DNA from 3 places in the Halobacillus sp. BAB-2008 genome. Region 3 is predicted to be linked to each of the others. Evidence: predicted binding sites of a transcription regulator. Region 3 holds the regulator's gene; each other region holds the start of a gene.
What was found. The regulator Rex, encoded in region 3, represses fermentation and respiration genes when NADH is low (regulators of the CRP and FNR family bind a similar motif). The targets are predictions, from matches to a motif close to TTGTGAAATATTTCACAA.
Positions count from the first base shown of each region.

Region 1 (7,981 bases), on a different contig from region 3:
GAAGTTCTGCAGGCTTTCAACGTCCCCGACTATTCTGGCTAATAAGTCTCCACTCCGATATCTCCGAAAAATCCGGGGTGCATGAGGCTCCAGTCTTTTATAGAATGCCAAACGGATATTACTCAATATGGTAAACGTAGCCCTGTGTGAAAAATACCGCTCTGCATACCTGCCAAGCGCTCTGGCGAAGCCGAACAGTTTCAAGAAAGCAATCATGACAGTCAAGGCGTACAACGGTGGAATCAGTGCTGCACGGGAAATTAGATAGCCGCTTGAGGCAAACAGACCCACCGCGGACATTCCGGCAAGAAATCCGAAAAGAACAGATAAGACGATGTCTCTCTTTTCCTTGACGACCAGGTGGATGACTTCTCTCAATTCTTTCATCACGTGCTGTCTCCTTTCTGTACAGTCACCATCCGTCTATATTCAGGAACCTCTTGAAGCAGCGCTTCATGGGTCCCGAGGCCAACCTGTTCCCCTTTATCAAGAAATAAAATTTGGTCAGCGTTTTTGATGGTGTGCAGACGGTGGGCCACTGTAATGATCGTAGAGTACTCTGCCAATGCAGCTATGGAATGCTGAAGAACCCGTTCCGTCTTTAGGTCAAGGCCGGTTGTCGGTTCATCAAACAAGATGATCGATGGTTTCTTCAGAAAAGCCCGTGCGATTGCCAGCCTCTGTTTTTCCCCGCCGGAAAGGCCGCGCCCTCCCTCTCCAACAGGAGTGTCATACCCTTGATCCAGCGATTCAATTAAATCTGATATACCGGCCTTACGCGCCGCTTCCCTGATCTCTTCCATCGAGTGACGACCGTTGTCACCGATTGCGATATTCTCTGCCATTGTCCCGGAGAATAGATACGGATTCTGGGAAATGTAACTGACACGTCTGAACCAATCTTCCTCATGATAAGAAAATAATGATTTTCCATTTACAATAATTTCGCCCTTCTGAGGTTTTACGAGACCCGCAAACATATGGAGAGCGGTCGTCTTTCCTGCGCCACTCTTTCCCACGATCGCCAATTGCGTTCCTGACGGTAATTTTAAGTTAAGGTCCTGGAGAGAGAACCCTTCCCCGTATTGAAAAGAGACCTCTTTGAACTCTATAGGCGGAGGAGCATCAGTGACCAGCCTTTCTTCTCCCCAGTTCAAGTCCTCTTCCTCTTTCTCCAGTTCCGCAGCCAGTTGATTGGCGGCACCGGCACTCCCTCTCCCTGTATGGAACGCGCTGCCGAAATCTTTTAATGTTAAGTAAAACTCCGGAGCAAGTATAAGAATGAAGAAACTGGAGAAGAAGGATATTTGTTCATAAACGACCAATCGAATTGCAATTTCCAATGCAATCAGTCCAATGCTTAACATAGAAATAAATTCGAGCATCAAAGAGGATACAAACGCCACCTTCAATACTTCCATCGTGGCATCCCGAAAACCGTGACTGCTTGTTTCAATTTCCTTCACCTGCTGTTTGGAACGTCCAAACAATTTAAGCGTTGTAAGACCCTGCAGTGTATCGAGGAATTTCCCGGAGAAGGCAGACAGCTTCTCCATTTGTTCTTCCGATTTCTTCTTCGTCATCACGCCGATAATCGCCATAAATAATGGAATAAACGGTGCGGTAATGATCATGATCAATCCAGAATATAAATGTTCCGCAAATACAACAATCAAGATCATAAAAGGAATGATCATCGTCTGAATCATTTGTGGCAGATAACTACTATAATAACCGTCGATTTCATCTACGGAATCCAAAAGGACACTTACTTTACGCCCGGATTGACCTTCCATTGCGGACTGCAGCGGATTCCTGGTGAACTTAGACAGCACCTGCCTGCGAAAATATCGTTTCGAATCTGCTGCCATTTTCACTCCAATTCTTCCGTTCCACCATGTGAAGAATGTGCGTCCTGCCAACACCAGTAATAAGCCCGCAAGAAGCGGCACAATCTCCCCGAAGCTTTCGTTACCGAGAAAGATCCGGTCGACAATCGCTACGAAGAAATAGGATTGACCAATAATGGTTGCCCCGATCAGGAAGGAGGTTACAATCAATGCCCATAGCACACCTTTATTACGAAAAGCTACACGGCTTAGTTGCTTCATAGCTGTTCATTAGCTCCTTATATGCATTTTTGTGAAAAACTTCACATTATCTACATTATAATTCATATCTTTGACGGTTTCTAAAGAAAAGGCGCCGGATTTTGTGACAATTCTGTATCATCGTCCCCTTTTCCAAACACTGTCATACCTTTCTTTTCCCTTTACGAATAAAAGGGGGAATGGGAGGTCATTCTACAGGAAGTATTTATCTTTTTTTATGATTTTTCATGCTTTTTTCGACTATTCCCTATTCTTTTCGACATTATCAGCTATTTTTTTGCAAATTTTCAACATTAACATGTTTATAATTTGCTGTCAAAGGAAAAATAAAAATGAATCTTGTATAACCTATGGGATAGCAAGGCTCAGTACATATTCAAAAAAGATTAAATTTTGACAAGCAGATTATATTCGTTAAGATAAGTTTGTAAAGAAAAAATTTAATGAACTTTACTGCATGCGTGGCGAGGAGGTTTTTAATGACCAAGAATCATGAAGATGACTCCAGAGACGTCATCGAGAATGCCAAAGCCTTAGTCATCGACTCCATAGCAGAAACGATGGATTTGTATGGCGTGACGCGGAGTGCCGGAACCCTTTATGGAACGATGTACTTCGAAAAGGACATGACCCTCGATGAAATGCGTGAGAAACTCGGAATGAGTAAGCCGAGCATGAGCACAGGAGTGAAGAAGCTCCAAAGCTACAGCATCGTCAAGCAGACATTCCGAAAAGGAACACGCCGTCAGACATTTGTCGCAGAAAAAGATTTCTTCAACTTCTTCTCCAATTTCTTCTCAAGAAAATGGATCAGAGAAGCGAAGATCAATATGGATGCCGTAAAAAAGGCACAAGCTGAACTGGAAATGATCATGAATTCTACGGATATTGATGAGGACACCAGATTTGAAGCAGAGCGGATCCACCGTCAGTTGGAAGGATCCAAGCCTTATTATAAATGGCTGTTGAAGTTAGTCGATTCCATAGAAAGTGGAGAGATTTTCGAGTACATCCCTATTGATTCTGAAGAATAATTGTTTCTATGCGCCTCTCAAAAATAACAGAACATGTTATTTCAGGGGAGACGTATGCGCGCTGTGATTTGCAGAAAATTCAAAAAACTACAAGGAGTGATATCATTGCAACCGTCAAATCAATCGAAGTCCTTCTTGGCTAAGAACGGACCGGCTATTTTGCTTGCAACACTGTTAGGTATATTTGTCCTCTACATCGCCTTCACAAATGAAAACATCCAATGGGGCGGATTCATCGCCATGATTGCCTTTTATGCCCTCGTTTACTACATCGGTGCTATCTTCGCTACTAAAAAATCCGGATCTCTCGAAGACATGATGGTCGCTGACCGCAGCATGCCGCTCGGCGTCGCCATGTTTACAATGGCCGCTACCTGGGTCGGTGGTGGTTACATCAACGGGACGGCGGAATCCACTTATGCCGACGGAATCGTATGGGCCAGGCGCCTTGGGGCTATGCACTAAGTTTGATCATTGGTGGTATCTTCTATGCCCGTAAGATGCGCCGTTATGAATTCATGACCATCCTCGATCCACTTGAACAACGTTTTGGTAAGAAAATGGCAGGTGTTCTGTACCTACCTGCGCTCCTTGGTGAGATGTTCTGGAGTGCCGCTATCCTGACAGCACTTGGTACAACGTTTGGAACCATTCTGAATATCGACTTCACTACCTCTATCATTCTTTCCGGTATCATCGCTATCGCTTATACTGTAGCCGGAGGTATGTGGGCCGTTGCTTATACAGACGTGTTCCAAATGGCTATTCTGCTTATCGGTCTTATCCTGGTCGTGCCTTTCACATTAGGACATGTAGGTGGACTTGATGCCGCATGGAGCGGTTACAAAACAGAGTTCGGAAGTTACGCCAACCTGTTCCCTCCGCTGAACGGCTGGCAGGACCCTGAATGGGGCAATTACTTCTGGAACTGGATCGACTACGCATTGCTGCTTATATTCGGTGGAATTGCCTGGCAGGTATATTTCCAGCGTGTCCTTTCCGCTAAAAGTGAGAAGACAGCTATGTGGCTTTCCATCACAGCAGGTGTCATCTGTATCATCGCTGCCATTCCAGCTGTGTTGATCGGTGTCGTTGGAGTCAATATCGACTGGGCATCCATGGGTATCCCAACGCCTGAAAACGCATCTGTCATTTTGCCGCACGTTCTTCGATATCTGACTCCTGAACTGGTATCAGCCATCGGACTTGGTGCACTTGCAGCTGCTGTTATGTCATCCATGGACTCCTCGATCCTATCTGCCTCTTCTATGGCATCCTGGAACGTGTATCGTCCATTGATCAACCCAAATGCAGACTCAGACAAACTGAAGAAAGTCATTAAGCGTACCATCATCATCGTTGGTGTCGGATCCATGATTATCGCCTTGAACGTAAAGAGTGTCTACACTCTCTGGTATCTGGCCTCCGACCTTGTTTACACAATCTTGTTCCCTCAACTGACAATGGCATTGTTTTATAAGAATGCCAACCTTTACGGATCGATCGCCGGTTTTGCGGTTTCCCTCTTCCTTCGTCTTGGAGGCGGAGAGCCAGCACTAGGTCTCCCGGCATTCCTACCGTACCCGATGATCGAAGACGGCATCGTCCTCTTCCCATTCCGTACGACAGCATGTATCGCGGCCTTCCTTATGATCTTCATCGTCTCTGAATTGACGAAGAAGAAATGTGCTCCGCGGTCACTCATCCTGCCGGAACACAAACGACAAGAAAATAACGCGTAACAACAGAAGCACCCGGGTTTCCGGGTGTTTTTTTATATCACCTGATGAAATATTGAACATATCCCACCAATATACATACAGACGCCCACTCCACTCTTTCTTATGATGGAGATGAGGTGAAGTTATGTATCGAATACTATGGAAAAACAGAAATGTGCGTTTTTATTTATTAGGCGGAAGCATATCACGACTTGGCGACAGCTTAGCGGCAATGGCCTTTTTGTTTCTTGCCCATGACCTGACGGGGTCCGCGGCCCATACGACAGCCATGGCAGTAGCAGAAACCGCTCCCTATTTACTTTTCGGATTAATCGGCGGAGCAGTAGCGGATGCACTGCCCAAGAAGAAGCTGTTGATCATCCTGGATCTCCTCCGTATTCCCTTGGTCGCGTCCATCCTGCTGCTCCATTATGCAGATGCGTTGTCCTTCGGCGTCCTTCTTATCATCAGCTTTCTTCTCCAGTCAATCGGCTGTTTCTTCAATCCGGCACACCGTGCTGTCCTGCCTATGATTACAAAGGAGGAAGAACGTTCTGCCGCCAACAGCCTTTACGACACCATGACTAGAGGCGTTACAATAGGGACGCCTCTTCTATCCATCGTCATCATTGAAACCATGGGAGTGGTCCACTTCTTCAGTTTAGATGCGTTGACCTATGTATGGAGTGTCCTATGCCTTGCGCAGATCATAATGGTAGAAAAGCGAAGTACAAAGTTCTCGATCCGTTCCATCGCGCCTTCTGTCGGGTCCTTTCTTAAGTGGGCGGGAAGAATGCCGACTATCCGAAGCCTTTTTTTCTTCACGTTTTATACGGTGTTTATGAATACGTGGGTATGGCAGGTGGGGTTGCTGCTCGCCCTTATGGAGGCAGGACCGGACGGGGAGCTGTGGTACAGCGGAATTCAAGGAGTATTCGGTGCAGTCGTCATTATAACCAATCTTCTCGCCCCGCTATTCATTCAGAAATGGGGGCTGCACCACTATGTAATCGGTGCAGCCGTTTGGGGAACCGGTATTTTGTATTACGGCGCTTTCTATAAACCGGAGCAGTTTGTCATTGGCACGATCCTCATCGGCATCGGTATTCCTGTTGCAAGCCTTTCCCGGGTCTGTTTACTGCAGAAATACGTGCCGGAGTCCAAGATGGGAAGGGCATTCAGTACAAATGCCGTTCTACTGTATGCCGCAAATACCATTTCCCTTGCCTTCTTTGGACTGCTCTCGACTTTCCTGTCCATTCAGACACTTATGATTATAAGTGGCTGCTGTATCATCTTTTTATGTGTGGCTTCGTGGTTAGGTAAAGGCGTGCCGTTTACGAAACTGCGTCGGCGTCTGATGATAAATACGTCTAAATAATTGATTATAAACCGCAATGCTTGAGAACCCGTGTTCCGTTGCTATCGTTAAGACGGATCGTTTCGTATGAAGCAGATCCTGCTGACTTCTGAACAAGCGGTACATCTGAAGCCATGAATAAGGAGAGACCCCGCTCTCCCGCTTAAATAGATGAGAGAGCTGGTATTTATCCATACGAGCGACTTCCGCTATATCTCCAAGCGTCCAGTTCTCGCGGTAGCCTTCCTTCAGTGCATCCATCACCCGGTTTAACGGATCAACGCTTTGTGTTAAAACTACGTCATGTCGGTGAGAGCCAAGTCCATACTTAAGCAGGAGGATGGCAAGCTGCACCATACTGTTTTCCACAAACAGGGAGCTGGAATCTCCCCCCTCCGACTTCAAAAATGACCGGACGAATGATACCCACTGATGAACGGGCTCCTGCCGATAAGAAAGAGCGGCGAATTCCGGGGATTCCGATGGGTAGCCAAGCTCTCTAGCGGTCTCCATCAAAAATTCAGGACGGATTTCTACAAGGAACTTTTCTTCCTCTGCCTTCCACTGCTTATGTTTCATAGTTGGATTAAACAGGACAAACTGCTCTTTATCAATGACCAAGTCGCCCGATTCTGTCTGGTAGCAGCTCTGCCCATATGGAGAGAAGACAAACTTATAACAATCGTCTCTCCTCCAACTTCTTTCTCCCAATCCGTCGTACCTTTGAAGAAATAACCCATGCGCATTCTCTACAATCATGACAGCTCCTCCTCCGCTCCCACATTCTGTCATCATTGTATCATTCTTTATGTGGAAGAGTCTCCGGTTCGAGAAGGTTCCTCCGTCCTATTACAAGAAGTTTCTCGTAATTCCGCCTCCAGGAAACGTTCGGCATCAAGGGCCGCCATGCAGCCGGTTCCTGCCGCCGTTATGGCCTGACGGTATTTCTGATCCTGCACATCACCGCATGCGAATATTCCCGGAACATTCGTCTTTGTCGTTCCAGGCTCAACCAGCAAATACCCCTTCTCATCCATATCCAATTTTCCATGCAGGAAATCGGTGTTAGGATGGTGTCCGATCGCCACAAATATTCCGTCCGCTTCGATCATTTCCTCCTTGCCTGATTCGTTATCCTTCACTTTCATGCCGGTAATTTTGGCCCCGTCCGAGATCATCTCCACCGGTGTCTTATTCAGCGCCCATGTTACTTTTGCATTCTCTTTCGCCCGGGTCTGCATAATCTTCGATGCCCGCAGTTCTTCCCGCCGGTGAACGACTTGGACGTGATCCGCAAATTTCGTAAGAAAAGCGGCCTCTTCCATGGCGGAATCCCCCCCGCCGATAATGAGTACCTTCTTGCCTCTGAAAAAGAAACCGTCACACGTGGCACACGTACTGACCCCTCGACCGATGTTCTCTTTCTCTCCAGGAATTCCAAGCAGCTTGGCAGAAGCGCCTGTGGACACAATCAATACCTCTGTCTCCAATTCTCCTATTCCGCTCACTTGCAGCTTAAACGGCTTCTGATCCACTTCCACATTTGTAACCCATCCCTGCTGGAAAGTTGCGCCGAACCGTTCCGCCTGTTTCCTCATATGGTCCATGAGAACAGGTCCCATAATTCCATCCGGGAACCTGGAAAATTTCCACTTCCGTTGTCATGGTAAGCTGTCCCCCCGGCTCCGGACCTTCTATGACAAGCGGCTTCATGTTCGCTCTCGCCAAATAGACGGCAGCGGTCAACCCTGCAGG
Region 1 is NZ_ANPF01000030.1:11,423-19,403, reverse strand. It holds gene cydC (thiol reductant ABC exporter subunit CydC) at 1-387, opposite strand, end outside; gene cydD (thiol reductant ABC exporter subunit CydD) at 387-2,111, opposite strand; gene D479_RS08560 (transcriptional regulator) at 2,591-3,145, shown strand; partial or broken gene D479_RS08555 (sodium:solute symporter family protein) at 3,341-4,887, shown strand; gene D479_RS08550 (MFS transporter) at 5,012-6,247, shown strand; gene D479_RS19885 (AraC family transcriptional regulator) at 6,185-6,985, opposite strand; partial or broken gene trxB (thioredoxin-disulfide reductase) at 7,033-7,981, opposite strand, start outside.
Region 1: cydD (thiol reductant ABC exporter subunit CydD) is a predicted target of Rex. The motif match lies at 2,141-2,158, and genes of this name have one in related genera.

Region 2 (7,981 bases), on a different contig from region 3:
AGGCGGAAGACGAAGAAGCAGAAGATTCTAAAGAGAAAAAAGATGGCGAAAAAGAAGAAGCAGCGTAAAAAAACCTCTCCCGTTTGGGAGAGGTTTTTTATTATGCAACAGCATTCTAATGGAGCACCACCGAAGTATCTTTATCTGTATCCTGACTGGAATTATATGATGACGGAGAGAATATTATTTCCAAGTGTTGAAACCTACATGGAATCTTGTTTCCCTGCACGGGAATAGTTATCTTGAAACGGTACTAACTCCTAATATATCGAAACGGAGCCTTCCACAATAAGTGGCAATTCTTTAATGGGAATAGGACGGGGACTGGAGGTAAGATATTCTTTCTAGCTCGTTTCATTAGATAAATGTGTTACCTCCAGTTACTGTCCCAAGCGCTTTTCTTGATAGCCTGAAAAAAGCCTTCCCGTTAGAGAAAGCTTTATCTACATAGGATGGATTTTCTTCGTTGAAAGGTCCCTGATACGCTGCAATCTTTTTCAGGGATCAGGAACGATGATGAATTTCATTCGCGGCGCGGATGCCTGATTCCACCGCCCCTTCGATCCAGCCGTGGAAGGAGGAGGTGTGCTCGCCGGCGAAGTGGATCCGGCCCTCCGGCTTGGTGATCACGTCTCCGAGGTCACGGCTTTGTCCGGGGGTGAATAAGGTGAAACATCCGGCCGAGAATGGGTTCCTGGTCCAGTTGTAAACGACGGTCTGCATGTAGGTTTCATAGACGACAGGACCATAGATCAAATAAAGGTTCTCCAGCACCTCTTTGACAATCTGGTCTTTCGTCAGACTGTTCCAGAGCATGGCATTCTGTCCCCATGAATAACTAGCCAGAAGGACGGCAGGCCCATCTTTTCCCTGCCCGTGGCTAGGTAGATACATAAACCGGATGGGCAGGTCGGAGGTGACGTTGCCGATGAGATACTCTTCCCAGAACGGACGGCTGAACTCCATTCCGATTTTGACAGCCGGGACGTTGATGATTTCCTGAATGGCCTCCCTTTTCTTGAAGGAGATCGAGTCATGAGGATACACATCGACGAATTGGAAGGTGGTGAAAGGGATGGTCGTCAAGACGTAATCTCCCTCCCAAACCCTTTGGGCGTTCGTCTGTGTATCAACGGTATAGACGTTCACTTTATCCGGGAACTGGACAATCCGCTCTACACGCTGGTTCAAATGAATGTCGGATGCGAGGTATGGATAGAAGGAATAAGGAAGGCGGTCGTTGCCGCCTTCAATTTCGACGAACGTCGTCCCTTCGTTGAAGATCGGATAGGTGATGTCGGTCAAGATGTCGAGAAACGCAAATTCCGGAAACCCTTCAATTCCGAGCAGCACTTTAATTTTGCGGACGGCGTCTGAAGAGAGCGACGGGCCGAGAGGATTCTCACGCAGGTATTCTCCCATCGAATAGGAGGAGAATTGTTTGCGCAGCTTCTCCTGTTCTTCCTCCGTGCTGTTCTCATATATCGAAAAAAAGGTCCCGACAGCTTCCACAAACAATTCCTGTGCGGTTTTTCCTTTTTCCTCTTCATTGACAGGATAGTCGAGGATATCCGGATTTTCTTCATACGCTCTCTTATAGACTTTCTTCCCATTCACCATCAGAACATCGGTGTCTCTTGTATTGGCGAACGGCTGGGTTGGAAGCCCGAACCCTTTGATATATTCCTGGACGAGCAGATGGTTGGAAGGGATGCGCATGGCACCGACGTCGAGGTAGTTCCCTTGTGAAAACGGCTCCCTGACAGTATGAACACGTCCTCCCAGCCGATTGTTCCCTTCCAGGATCGTCACGTCGTGGGAGGCGCTCTTCAACAGCGCCGCAGCTACGAGCCCGGCCATCCCTCCACCGATAATGATGACCTTCTTTTTGTTTTCCGCGGACGGAAGTCCCTGCCGGATGATGTTCAGGAAATCTTCCGGGTAGGACAGCTCTTCAGGTTTCCTCGTGTGCATGAAAACACCCCCTCTTACTATATATTCCAATTGAATGCCGTCCATTATGAGATTTTGTTCCCTTTTCCAGGCATAATCCGTAAAGCCGCGACATCGAATGAAAAAAAGGGGAGGAATGGAACATGAGGCATGGAGAAGGGCGAATCATGAAGGTGACCGGAAGCGGGACAGTCGACGTCATTCCGGACAGAGCCGTATTAGAGGTCGGTGTCGTGACAGAGAAAGAGAGCCTGGAGCAGGCACAGAAAGAAAATGCCGCTGTCACGGAGAGAGTGAAGCGGCAGCTGATGGAGGCGGGTGTTCCGGAAGAAGCGATCCAAACATCGCAATATACGATATTTCCGGAATATGACTACGTGGACGGGAGCCAGGTCTTTCGGGGGTATCAGGTGACCCATCTCCTTCAAATTACGATCGACCAGGTGGAACAAACCGGTTATTTAATCGATACCGCTGTCGCCAATGGGGCCAACCGTGTTTCCAGCATTACATTCACCATCAGGAATCCGGAACAGGCTTATCAACAGGCATTGACTAAAGCCCTGGCCGGTGCCGTTACCCATGCCGGGACAATGGCAGAGGCGATGGCTGTGCAGCTTGACCCGACACCGGTCCGTATGACGGAAATCAGGAGTGGAACCGAGCCCGTGCAGCCGTTCCAGAAGACGCAGATGCTCCAAGGTTCCGCCACACCGATTCAGCCGGGAACGATCGAAACATCCGCAGCCGTGGAGGTGTGGTTTCAATATTTGCCTTGATCCCCACAGGTGCCTGTGGTTTTTTTGCGTACAGCGGACATAGCAGATTCTGAAAAAGGACAATCTATGCAAAAGGTTCAAAAGAAACAAGATAATTTTTTCGAGGAAAAGGTACGTTTTTTACATAGGCGCATAAAATATAACTGAAACAAAAAAAGTTGCACTAAGGAAAAACTTCGAGTAAAATGTCGATTAGATAGTACGAGATAGAAGGAGAGGTAGTATGGAAAATGTATTATTAGCCTCGGGCTCACATTATTTGCAGGATTGGCGACCGGGATCGGCAGCGTGCTCGCTTTTTTCACTTCCACGACAAACACGAGGTTCCTATCGCTGGCACTCGGGTTTTCGGCAGGGGTGATGATCTATGTGTCGATGGTGGAAATTTTCTTTAAAGCGCAGGATTCGCTGACGAGTGCGCTCGGTGAAGTCCCTGGGAAGTGGTCGACGGTCGGTGCCTTCTTCGGCGGAATGCTCGTCATTGCTCTGATTGACCGCTTGATTCCGAAAGCCGGAAATCCGCACGAAGTGAAGAAAGTCGAAGATATGAAGAGCGGCGGTGCTTCCGCTGTCCATGATCCGGCTCTTCTGAAGATGGGAACCTTCACGGCACTAGCTATAGCGATTCACAACTTTCCGGAAGGGATTGCCACGTTCACAGCCGCGCTTAATGATCCAACGCTTGGGATTGCGATTGCCGCAGCCATAGCAATCCACAACATCCCGGAGGGAATCGCGGTGTCCGTTCCCATTTACTTCGCAACGGGAGATAAGAAGAAGGCGTTCAAGCTTTCCTTCTTAAGCGGGTTATCTGAGCCGCTTGGTGCTATTCTCGCCTTTCTGATTCTCATGCCGTTTCTGAATGATGTCATGTTCGGAGTGTTGTTCGCCGGTGTTGCCGGAATCATGGTCTTCATTTCCCTTGATGAACTGCTTCCGGCTTCGAGACGGTACGGGGAAGCACACTTATCCATTTACGGTGTCGTAGCCGGTATGGCTGTGATGGCGCTCAGCTTATTGCTATTCATCTGAATTTTACTCATCGAAAAAACCCTTCCACTATATAGGTGGAAGGGTTTTTTATGTCAGTATGCTTTTTCTTCGATCAGGTCCTGGATCGTCCGGGCAGTCGTTTCTTTCGGCCGATGGACGAGCCGCCAGTTCAATTGAATGCCGTCCTTATGCTTACGTCCCAAGCGGATGTGGTCCTCTTCGATGGATACAGAGGTTTCCTCTGCAAGGGAGGCGAGCTTATCGGCAGCCTTTTGTTTAAACCATGCCTTTGTCTGCTCCCGCCACGCTTCCTGACGCTTCTCTTCGTTCCACTCCTGTGGGAAATGGAAGGCGAACCCTCCTTTACGGAAGGCGAAGGAAGCCTCGGTCGAGTCTGTTTCCGGATGAATCTTCAGCTTATAGGAGCGGCCAAGGTAGGGAATCCGCTGTTCCTCTTCCTTAAAATCGATCGTATCCAGGATGTATAAGTCTTCATGGGTGCCGCACCAACGATCGATGATCCAGCCGGCTTTCTTCTCGACGAAAGCGCGGATCCGTGTTTCGTCTTTATTAGAAGAAGCCGTCACCTGTACGCCGTTCAAATCGTCCATATAAATTTTGATAAACGGGACATCCGGTTTTTTATGTAGGTCATAGTGTATTTCCTTGTCATCATATACGATGGTCTGCATGAGTATTCTCTCCTTTATTCTATTAACCAGTTTAATGGAGACGGAAGATTCCGTCAAAAGTCCAAGATTGAGATAAAAGTGTTACAAATTTATTAATAAATGGAAGTAAATAGCATGTAAACGCTTGATTGTAACAAAAAGTTAACAAAGATGCGCCTGTTAATGTGAAATATTTGTGAAAGGGAGGTGAAATTCTACAAAATCTGATATAATCATTCAAGCCCTAGTAGTATGGATGAGAGTCATAGATGTCTCATTCTTGTACTTATAAATAATAGTCTGATAGGAGGGTTAAAACAAATGAAAGCTAAACATCTGCGTTCTAGATGGCTAGGACTACTTCCACTAAGCCTGGTATTGTTCCTGAGCGGCTGTGGGCAAATGACTGTGCTTAACCCGAAAGGTCCAGTGGCGGAAAGCCAGAAAGATCTAATCGTATATTCCTTATGGTTCATGCTTGGAATTGTCGTGGTTGTTTTTGCACTATTTGCGTATATGGTCATCAAGTACCGCGATCGTCCTGGTCGAGGCGATAAGGACTATGCTCCGAACCTTCACGGTAACACAGCTATTGAAGTTGTTTGGACAGTTATTCCGATCATTATCGTTACATTACTATCGATCCCGACGGTCACTACATTGTTCGACCTGGAGAAACCTCCAGAACCTGCTGCAGGAGAAGAGGCGAAAGAACCTCTGGTCGTTTATGCGACAGCAGCGGATTGGAAATGGTTCTTCAGTTATCCGGAACAGGACATTGAAACAGTGAACTACTTACACATTCCGACGGATCGTCCGATCGAATTCCGATTGACATCCGCAGACTCCATGTCCGCACTTTGGATCCCGGCACTCGGTGGTCAGAAGTACAACATGGCAGGAATGATGACGAAGCTTTATCTTCAGGCAGATGAAGAAGGGGTCTACGATGGACGTAACTCCAACTTCAACGGAGAAGGTTTCGCAGCACAGACGTTCAAAGTTCATGCGGAAAGCGAAGAGAACTTTAACAGCTGGGTCAGCGATATCCAGAACGAGTCTCCGGAACTTACACAGGATCAATACAATGATTTGGTCAAACCTGGTCTGACAGACAAATCATCTTATTCCTCTACGCACTTGGAATTTGTTGATCACGGTACACATGAAGGAGCGTCTTACGTCGTTGACAGATACTTCGATCTTTATGGAGAGAAGCTGCACTTAGGTAACGACGAGGTTGAAACACAAGAAACATTCGATTAAGAAAGCAGGTGAGAGGACATGCACATTACTGATATATTAGTCACCGGCGAACCGCTTATTTACGGCGCTATGGTGTCGATTGCACTCGTTTCGATCGCAATCGTCTTCGTATTGACGTATTTCAAGAAATGGGGCTGGCTTTGGCGTGAATGGTTGACTACCGTCGACCATAAGAAAATCGGAATCATGTACATCCTGGCTGCACTGCTCATGTTATTCCGTGGTGGTGTCGACGCCTTAATGATGAGGATCCAGCTTGCTTTTCCAGGGCTTGGATTCCTAGATTCCCAACACTATAATGAAATCTTTACGACACACGGTACGATCATGATCATCTTCATGGCGATGCCGTTCCTTATCGGTTTGATGAACATTATCGTTCCATTGCAAATCGGAGCACGTGACTTTGCGTTCCCTTATTTGAACGCTGTCAGCTTCTGGTCGTTTGCATTCGGAGCTATTCTATTTAACATTTCCTTCGTCATCGGGGGATCACCGGACGCTGGTTGGACAAGTTACACACCGCTTGCAGGTGCGGCAATGAGTCCAGGACCGGGTCAGAACTTCTACTTGATGGGCTTACAGCTCTCGGGTATCGGTACATTGGGTACCGGAATCAACTTGATGGTAACCATCCTTAAGATGCGTGCCCCTGGTATGAAACTGTTCCACATGCCGATCTTCACATGGTCGACATTGGTTACATGTTTCATCATCGTGTTCGCATTCCCAATCCTTACAGTAGCGCTTGCGCTGCTTACAATCGACCGTGTCTTCGGTGCTCAGTTCTTCACACTGACCGGAGAAGGACTGCCGATGATGTGGGCGAACTTATTTTGGATGTGGGGACACCCTGAGGTTTACATCGTTATTCTGCCGGCATTCGGTATCTTCTCCGAAGTCATTGCGGCTTTTGCGAAGAAACGTTTGTTCGGTTACAACGCCATGGTTTGGTCCATGATCATTATTGCACTACTGAGTTTCCTTGTTTGGGTACACCACTTCTTCACGATGGGAGCAGGCGCGTTCGTAAACTCCGTCTTCTCTGTATCGACGATGTTGATCGCTGTACCGACAGGGGTTAAAATCTTTAACTGGCTTGCGACATTGTACAAGTCGAAAATCGAAATTACCGTACCGATGCTTTGGTCTCTATCCTTCATTCCGAGTTTCGTACTCGGCGGGGTGACAGGGGTTATGCTCGGTATGGCAGCAGCGGACTACCAGTTCCATAACTCTTACTTCCTGATCGCGCACTTCCACTACGTGCTGATCGCCGGAACAGTCTTCGGCTGTTTCGCAGGTTTGACTTACTGGTATCCGAAGATGTTCGGTCACAAGATGAACGAACGTCTCGGGAAATGGGCATTCTGGTTGTTCTTTGCCGGCTTCCATGTCTGCTTCTTCCCGCAGTATTTCCTAGGTTTGGATGGAATGCCTCGTCGTTTGTTCATCACAAACGTAGTCGAGTGGCTTCCATTGAACGTCATCTCTACTGTCGGTGCATTTGGAATGGGACTTGGTTTCATCGTCTTCGTTTACAACGTTTACTACAGCTACCGCTATGCAGAACGTGAAACAAACGGCGACTCCTGGGGCCATGGACGTACGCTTGAGTGGTCTACGACAACTCCGGTACCGTTCTATAACTTTGCTACCGTACCATACGTCGATCGTATCGACCCGTATGAGCGCATGAGAGAAGAAGGTCAAACGACATTCGACGAATCGAAATTGAAGCCGATCCACATGCCGAGTTACACCGGGCAGCCGATCATCATGATGACATTCCTGTTCATCGGAAGCTTCGGTCTCGTCTTCGAGTGGATGCCTGTGGCGATCTTCGGTCTTGTTGGTGGTGTGATCATGATGATCATCCGTTCCTTCGACTACGATGACGGTTACTATGTAAGCGTCGATGAAGTGAAACGCATCGAGCGAAAAGCGAGGGGGTTATGATATGGCTGCAGAAGAATTGAAAACAGGTCCATTAGAATACCGGACGCAAGAAGGACAGATGAGTATTCTCGGATTTTGGATTTTCCTTGGAGCCGAAGTCGTACTTTTCTCTACGCTGTTCGCAACGTATGCCGTCCTATTCGGCCGTACAGCTGATGCACCGACACCTGGTGAGTTGTTCGAGCCAGGCATCGTGTTAATCATGACGTTCCTGCTTTTGGTGAGTAGTTTCACGTGTGGACTTGCGATTCACCAAATGCGTAAAGGGAATGTCAAAGGCATGACGTTATGGATGATCATAACGCTTGCCCTTGGTTTAGGATTCCTTGGATTCGAAATCTTCGAGTTCTTCCATTATAC
Region 2 is NZ_ANPF01000051.1:36,358-44,338, forward strand. It holds gene D479_RS12010 (trypsin-like peptidase domain-containing protein) at 1-68, shown strand, start outside; gene D479_RS12020 (flavin monoamine oxidase family protein) at 505-1,974, opposite strand; gene D479_RS12025 (SIMPL domain-containing protein) at 2,097-2,732, shown strand; gene zupT (zinc transporter ZupT) at 2,967-3,764, shown strand; gene D479_RS12035 (YgjP-like metallopeptidase domain-containing protein) at 3,818-4,417, opposite strand; gene qoxA (cytochrome aa3 quinol oxidase subunit II) at 4,718-5,662, shown strand; gene qoxB (cytochrome aa3 quinol oxidase subunit I) at 5,681-7,621, shown strand; gene qoxC (cytochrome aa3 quinol oxidase subunit III) at 7,623-7,981, shown strand, end outside.
Region 2: qoxA (cytochrome aa3 quinol oxidase subunit II) is a predicted target of Rex. The motif match lies at 4,580-4,597, and genes of this name have one in related genera.

Region 3 (7,981 bases):
TTGCAGCTACGATCGAATCGCAGCTGTTCGATGTGCCGGCAGGGTCCGAGAATACGATGGGATTGATGGAGATTGCGCGTCAGTCACCGCTGTTCATCCTGCTTCCGGTCGTGTTTGCACCGATTACGGAGGAAATCCTCTTTCGTAAAATCATTTTCGGGTCGATCTATAAACGAACGAACTTTTTCTTAGCCGTTCTCGTATCGTCCTTGATCTTCGGTGCTTTTCACTTTGATTTCACCCACATGCTAGTCTACTTCTCCATGGGAGTCGTATTCGCCTTCCTGTATGTCAAAACAAAACGAATTATTACACCAATCGTGGCACATATGGCGATGAACTCGTTCGTTGTCATCACGCAGTACTTCCTCACGGAGGAAGACATCAGAAGGATGCAGGAACAATTAGAGACCATCTTTATTGGAGGCTTTTTATAATTATGAGAACATCACCAATGTTCATGGCCATGCTCTACCTTTCCATGGGCGTCGCCTTCACGTATATTGCGGCCCAGTCGGCCGGTGAGACCGTGTGGAATGCGATGACCATCATCCTGGCGTCGGTCGCGACCGTCAACATCGCCGTCGCCATCCGGCTGTTTAATCTTCACAGGAAAATACAGCAGGCAAAAAATAAGAAAGAATAACAAAAGCAGGAGCTGCGGAGCTCCTGCTTTTTTATGTCTTGTATAGTGGGAATCAGACGTGAGAAGCGGGCTCCGGGAAAGGAGAGGCTTTCCGTGGGGCGGCCGGTGAGCCTCCTCATCGGAGTCCTTTATGTCAAACACAGCACCACAATACCAGTTCCTGCCCTCCGCTATCTTTATCTTCATTTCCTTAGAGGAAGATATGCAGGATCGGAGCCCGCCCCTCCCAGACCTTCCAAAACCACCTATTCCTTCGAGTCGTCCTGTGCTCCTTTTAGTATAAAGGAGAAAGGGATGGCAAGGACGAGGACGACTCCGGAGACGAGGAAGGCTTCATTCAGCGTCTGCAGCGTGGCGGCCTGGAGGTCGATGTCGGAAGCCGCCTGGATCTGCGCCCTCCGCACTTCATAATAGACAGAGAAAAAGACGATGCCTATCGAGGACGACATCTGGCGGATGATGTTGTTCATCGCGGACCCTTGCGCGACGAGATGATCCGGGATGCTGTTCATGCCGGACGTCGTCGCCGGCATATTGCCCATCCCCATCCCGACGCCGCGGACTGTATTCAACAGCAGGATCAGCCAGTAAGGGGTCGACAGGTGAAGGAACCCGAGTGCGAACGTCGCTGCCGCCATGATGGCAAGCCCCGGCGGGACGACATAGCGCGGCCCTTTTTTATCAAGGATTCTTCCTCCGAGCGACATGAATACACCGCTCGCAGCCGCTGCCGGCAGGAATAAGAGCCCCGTCATCACTTCACTCCAGCCGTAGACGTTCTGGATCAACAGCGGCAGCAGGAATATCCCGGAGAAGAGTCCGATCGAGGCGGCGGATGTAACGACAATCGACGCCGCATAAGTCGGGACCCGGAACACCGATAAGTTCAACAGCGGATCGTCCTGTCGGTTCTCGTAGAAAACGAACAGCACGACGGCTGCGAGTCCGACGACGATAAGGACGATGTTGATCGGGTCCAGGAGGTGATCCAGCGTCCTCCCTCTTCCGAGTGCAAACAGCAGGCCGCCGATGCCGAGCGATACAATAAGAAATCCGACAAGGTCGAATTTCTTTTCGGGATGGGTTTCCGTCCGCTCCAGGTATTTCGAAGAGAGGACGAGTCCCGTCAGGCCGAACGGAATGTTCAAGGCGAAGAGCCACGGCCAGTCGACGTATTGGATGAGAAACCCGCCGATCGTCGGTCCGATTGCGGGGGCGACCATAGCGGCGATGCCGTACACGCCGACAGCAAGGCCCCGTTCGTGCCGGGGGAAGGACTGGAAGATGAGCGCCATGGCGATCGGCAGCATCAGACCGCCGGCCATGCCCTGGATGGCCCGGGAGACGATCACCATCGAGAGCGTCGAGGAGAAGAAGCCGCACAGTGACCCGACAAGGAAGAGACAGAGCCCGGACAGGTACACCTTTTTCTTCCCGAACCGGTCGCCGAAGTAGCCGGTCAACGGCATCGTCATCCCCATCGCGACCATGAAGATCGTCAAAATCCATCCGACAGAAACGGCATTGGAATCGAATATTTCTATAAAACGTGGCAGAATCGGATTCAGCATGCTGTTGTTCAGAATGACGGTGAAGGTTCCGAACAGGACAGACACGACGACGAGCCACTTATTAGGTAATCGTTTCATCGTACCTTACCTCCTTAATTACCTAGTTACTATACCACCATCCTGCAACTCTAATCGCCGCTTGACCGATTTACGAGAGAGGAATCTTTTTTCTTTGTAATCGCTTCCCCTCTCCCGCCTATGTTTATAACGTTTTTCAAGGTGGGTATAACAAAGGAGAATCACACAAGGAGGCGAACCATTTATGGGACGTTTAGATAATAAAGTAGCTGTTGTGACCGGTTCTGCGACAGGAATCGGAGCGGCAACCGTGAAATTATTCGCAAAGGAAGGCGCGACGGTGGTCTGTGCCGACATCAATGTCGATGCCGTGAAGAAGACGGTGGATGAAATTCATAACGAAGGCGGCGAGGCGGAGACGTACACGCTCGACGTATCGAAAGAGGACAGCGTTTCGGCATTTGCTGATTACCTGAAGAAGACGTACGGCAACATCGATGTCCTGTTCAACAACGCAGGGATCGACGAAGAAGGCGGCAAAGTGCACGAATATCCGGTCGATCTCTTCGACCGGATCATCGCTGTCGATCTGCGCGGAACGTTCCTGACGAGCAAATACCTGCTTCCATTAATGATGGATAACGGCGGATCGATCATCAACACATCTTCCATGTCCGGAAGAGCTGCTGACCTCGACCGCTCCGGCTATAACGCGGCGAAAGGCGGAATCACGAACTTCACCCGTGCGATGGCAATCGACTACGCCCGGGACGGCATCCGCGTCAACTCCATCGCTCCCGGTACGATTGAGACACCGCTTGTAGACGGCCTTGCCGGTTCGAAGGAAGATAAGGAAGGACAGGAATTCCGTGATGCCAACAAGTGGATCACTCCACTCGGCCGACTTGGAAGCCCGGATGAAATCGCATCCGTCGCCCTGTTCCTCGCCAGTGACGACAGCTCCTATGTAACCGGAGAGGACATCACGGTCGACGGCGGCATCATGGCCTACACGTGGCCGGGTAAAATGCTGATCGATAAGAAATGGAAAGAAGAAACCGAATAAGAATAACAAAAAAAGATGCCGGAGCCGGCATCTTTTTTTCAATCCTCTATTTTTCCATCCAACGGATAATGCTTCAAAAAGTAGACGAGCGCTTGAAGCTCAATCGCAAGATCGATATGATGCACCCTCACATCCGACGGCACGTTGATTCGGGCCGGCGTGAAGTTCAGGATACCCGATATTCCGCCCTCGACGAGACGGTCGGTGATCGCCTGCGCCTCTGAGGCAGGAACCGTCAGAATCGCGACCTTCAAATCGCCGATCTTCTTCTCCAGATCATCGATGTGATGGACCTCCACCCCGCCGACTTCACTCCCGATCCGATTCTCACTCGCATCGAAGGCAATCTCGATCTTTGTATTATTGTTCTTCGTGAAATTGTAATTCAGGAAAGCCGTTCCCAGGTTCCCGACACCAATCAGCGCGACACGTGTCGTCTCGTCCTGATCCAGCGTCTTCCGAAAGAAGGAAAGCAGGTACTCGACATTGTAACCATAACCTTTCTTCCCGAGGGCTCCGAAATAGGAGAAATCACGGCGGATGGTTGCGGAATCGACTTTGACTGCCTCACTCAATTCTTTCGATGACACCCGCAGTTTCCCCTGGCTGTGCAGGTTGTTCAGGAAACGGTAATATAACGGAAGCCGCTTCGCTGTCGCCTGAGGGATTTTCGCTTGTTCTATATCCATTGTCGTCTCTCTGCTCCTTTACTCGTCATTTCTTCGGTAATCTCCGTTCTTCCCTCCGGTTTTCTCTGCAAGGTAAGTCGGACCGATGACCATGCCTTTATCTACTGCTTTACACATATCATAAACCGTCAATGCTGTGGCAGAAGCGGCCGTTAGCGCTTCCATTTCTACCCCGGTGCTTCCCTTCGTCTTCACGGAAACCTCGATCAGCAGCTTTTTCGTTTCCCCTGTTTCCCAATCGAAGGATACATCGATTCCCTTCAAGGAAAGCGGATGACACATCGGAATCCAATCCGACGTTTTCTTCGCTGCCATGATTCCGGCGACTTGGGCGACCGCGAGCACGTCCCCTTTGGCCATTGTCTGGTTGGTAATCTTCTCGTATATTTCTTCCTTCACTTCCACACTCGTTCTCGCAACAGCCGTCCGGACCGTATCGTTTTTCTCTGATATATCGACCATCCGTGCCCGGCCCTGCTCATTAAAATGACTGAATTCCGCCATCTCCAACTACCCCTTTTATGTGATTGGTCATGCCGCAGGCGGCAACACTAGTTTCATTTTAACAAAAAATCACAGGGAAGTCGTTAAAGTTTTCACAATCTCGCGAGGGCTTCTGTTGCTAGCAGGCTCACCGATGATATACACTTGATTTATCGAGGTGAAACGACATGATTCTCATGCAGTTGAATCAATTGGAAAAGCGTTTCGGCGCTGAATTGATTTTATCTAATATTAAACTGGAAGTACAAAAGAACGACCGGATCGCCATTGTCGGCAGAAACGGTGCAGGAAAGTCGACCCTGCTGAAGATGATGGCCGGCGAGATGAGCTATGATGAAGGAAACATCTTCATGCCGAAGGAAACGACGCTCGGATATCTCGCTCAAAACACAGGCCTGCAGTCCGACCAAACGATCTGGAATGAAATGGAGAAAGTCTTCCTCCATCTGAAGGACTTAGAGAAAGAGCTGCGCGCGATGGAAGCGAACATGGCAGACCCTGACCTGATCTCGGATCAGGAGCGCTACCAGCAGTTATTGACCGATTATGACCGCAAGCAGGAATACTTCAAGAACGCAGGCGGATACCAATACGAAGCGGATATCCGCTCGGTACTGAACGGGCTGAATTTCCAGCATTTCAACTGGGATACACCGATCACGTCCTTAAGCGGCGGCCAGAAGACGAGGCTGGCACTCGGGAAGCTGCTGTTGAAGAAGCCGGACGTGCTTATTCTCGATGAACCGACCAACCACCTGGACATCGATACGATCTCCTGGCTCGAAGGGTACCTGCAGGGCTACCAGGGTGCGGTCGTCATCGTTTCCCACGACCGCTACTTCCTCGATAAGATCGTCAACACGGTCTACGAGATCGCCTTCCAATCCTCTAAGAAGTATCACGGCAATTACAGTAACTACCTGAAGCAGAAAGAAGCCGACTTCGAGCAGGAAATGAAGCGATTCGAGAAGCAGCAGGAAGAGATCAAACGGATGGAGGACTTCATCCAGAAGAACATCGTCCGTGCGACGACGACGAAGCGCGCCCAGAGCCGGCGCAAACAGCTGGAGAAAATGGACCGGCTGGAAAAACCGAAAGACGATAACCAATCCGCGAAGTTCAGCTTCCAAGTGGCGAAGCGCAGCGGAAACGATGTGCTCAAACTGAGAGACTATGCGTTCCGTTATCCGGACAGCGATACGAACCTGTTCGACAAGGTTTCCCTTGATCTGAACCGAGGCGATTCGGTGGCCCTCGTCGGTCCGAACGGGGTCGGAAAGACCACCCTCCTTAAGACGATCATCGGCGATTTGGAAGCCGTCAAAGGAGACAAGCTGATCGGCACGAACGTCCAGATCGGTTACTACGATCAGGAACAGAATAAGTTGAATTCCACGAAGACCGTTCTGAATGAGCTATGGGACGATTACCCGATGAAAAATGAGAGGGATATCCGGACCATTCTCGGAAACTTCCTTTTCTCAGGCGAAGATGTCCTGAAGCCGGTCTCTGCCTTGAGCGGTGGAGAGAAGGCACGTCTCTCCCTCGCCAAGCTGATGATGCAGGAAGCGAACTTCTTGATTCTGGATGAGCCGACCAACCACTTGGACCTCGACAGTAAAGAGGTGCTGGAAGCCGCACTCGTCGACTATCCAGGAACGTTACTGTTCGTCTCCCACGACAGATACTTCATTAACAAAATCGCGACACAGGTCGTCGAGATGAATCCGGAGGAAACGAGACTGTTCCTCGGAGATTACGACTACTATGTGGAGAAGAAACAGGAAGAATATGAACTCGAGCAGCTGGAAGCCGAAGAGCGGCGCCTGAAAGAGCCCGCCAAGCACGAGCCACAGGCCAAGAACAGCTTCCAGGAAGATAAAGCTGCGAAGCGGGAAGAGCGGAAGAGAAACCGCCGTATCGCTGAAATAGAAGCGGAGATTGAACAGATCGAGCAGCAGCTGGAAGAGAATGAAGCCTTACTCTGTGATCCGGAAGTCTACCAGGACCACGAGAAGTCCCTTCAGCTCACGCAGGACAATGCCGAAAAGCAATCTGCTCTCGAGCAGTTGATGGAAGAATGGGAAACGCTGCACGATGAATAAGAAGAGAGCATCCACAGATGGTGGGTGCTCTTTTTTCGTCCTTATTTCTCTACAGATTATCAACAAAGTTACTAACAGCTGTGTATTTGATTTATCGGTTTTCAACAGGGTTATGCACATTATCCACAATAAAACCCGACGTTATCCACAGAAATGGTATCGCTTTCTTTTAAGATCACACATATCCACAACCTGGAAACCAAACGCATACTTATACACATGTGGATAAGAAAACAAAAACCCTCCGTGAAGGAGAGCTTTTGTCACCTCTTACTTTTTCCTTGCGCCGAACTGTTCTAAATCGAGCCCGGGGTTCGCATTGAGATCCCACTCGGACCGATGTCCTTGGTTAAAGGCAACTGCCCCTGCTGCTGCAATCATTGCTGCATTATCTGTACACAGCGACAGTGGAGGAATGAGCAGTTCTGTATCGATATCCACAAACTTCTCCTGAAGCGCCTGACGCAGCCCTCTGTTTGCAGCCACGCCTCCGGCGACGATCATTTGCTTGACGCCGTATTCCTCAGCCGCGCGGGCCGCCTTCGTCGATAAGACATCGACGACGCTCGCCTGAAAGCTTGCCGCTACATCGGCATCCTTCAGTACTTCTCCCCGCTGCTTCGCTTTATGAAGCCGGTTGATGACGGCAGATTTCAAACCGCTGAAACTGAAGTCGTACGAGCCTTCTTCCAGCCAGGCCCGTGGGAAGTCAATCGTCTCTTCTCCTTCTTGTGCCAGCCGGTCGATTTGAGGGCCGCCTGGGTATGGCAGCTTCAACGTACGTGCCACTTTATCATAGGCTTCCCCTGCGGCATCATCCCTCGTTTCTCCGATGATTTCATAGGAGCCGTGCTCTCTCATCAGGACAAGCTCGGTGTGCCCTCCGGAAACGACCAGGGCGAGCAGCGGGAACTCGAACTCTTTCTCCAAACGGTTGGCGTAGATATGGCCGGCGATATGGTGGACGCCGACGAGCGGTTTCTGCTTCGCAAAGGCGACGGCTTTTGCTGCATTCACCCCTACTAAAAGGGCTCCTACCAATCCCGGTCCTTCGGTAACGGCGATCGCATCCATGTCATCGATCGTCATCTCCGCCTCGTCCAACGCTTCTTCCAGTGTGATCGTCATCTGTTCGATATGGTGTCTTGAAGCGATTTCCGGAACGACCCCGCCGAACCGCTTATGGCTCTCGATTTGAGAAGCCACGACGTTTGCTACCAGTTCTCTTTCATTTTTTACGATGGCGACAGCTGTTTCGTCACAGCTTGTCTCAATTGCCAGTATATATTGATCCTTCGTCATTTTAATCCCACCCACATTACTAACGCATCTTCTCCGTTGTCGGAGTAATACCGTTTGCGGATTCCACCCGGTACCAGTCC
Region 3 is NZ_ANPF01000057.1:1,208-9,188, forward strand. It holds gene D479_RS12985 (type II CAAX endopeptidase family protein) at 1-437, shown strand, start outside; gene D479_RS12990 (YdiK family protein) at 440-646, shown strand; gene D479_RS12995 (MDR family MFS transporter) at 892-2,295, opposite strand; gene D479_RS13000 (SDR family oxidoreductase) at 2,480-3,301, shown strand; gene D479_RS13005 (redox-sensing transcriptional repressor Rex) at 3,340-3,990, opposite strand; gene moaC (cyclic pyranopterin monophosphate synthase MoaC) at 4,009-4,494, opposite strand; gene abc-f (ribosomal protection-like ABC-F family protein) at 4,662-6,599, shown strand; gene tsaD (tRNA (adenosine(37)-N6)-threonylcarbamoyltransferase complex transferase subunit TsaD) at 6,870-7,901, opposite strand; gene rimI (ribosomal protein S18-alanine N-acetyltransferase) at 7,898-7,981, opposite strand, start outside.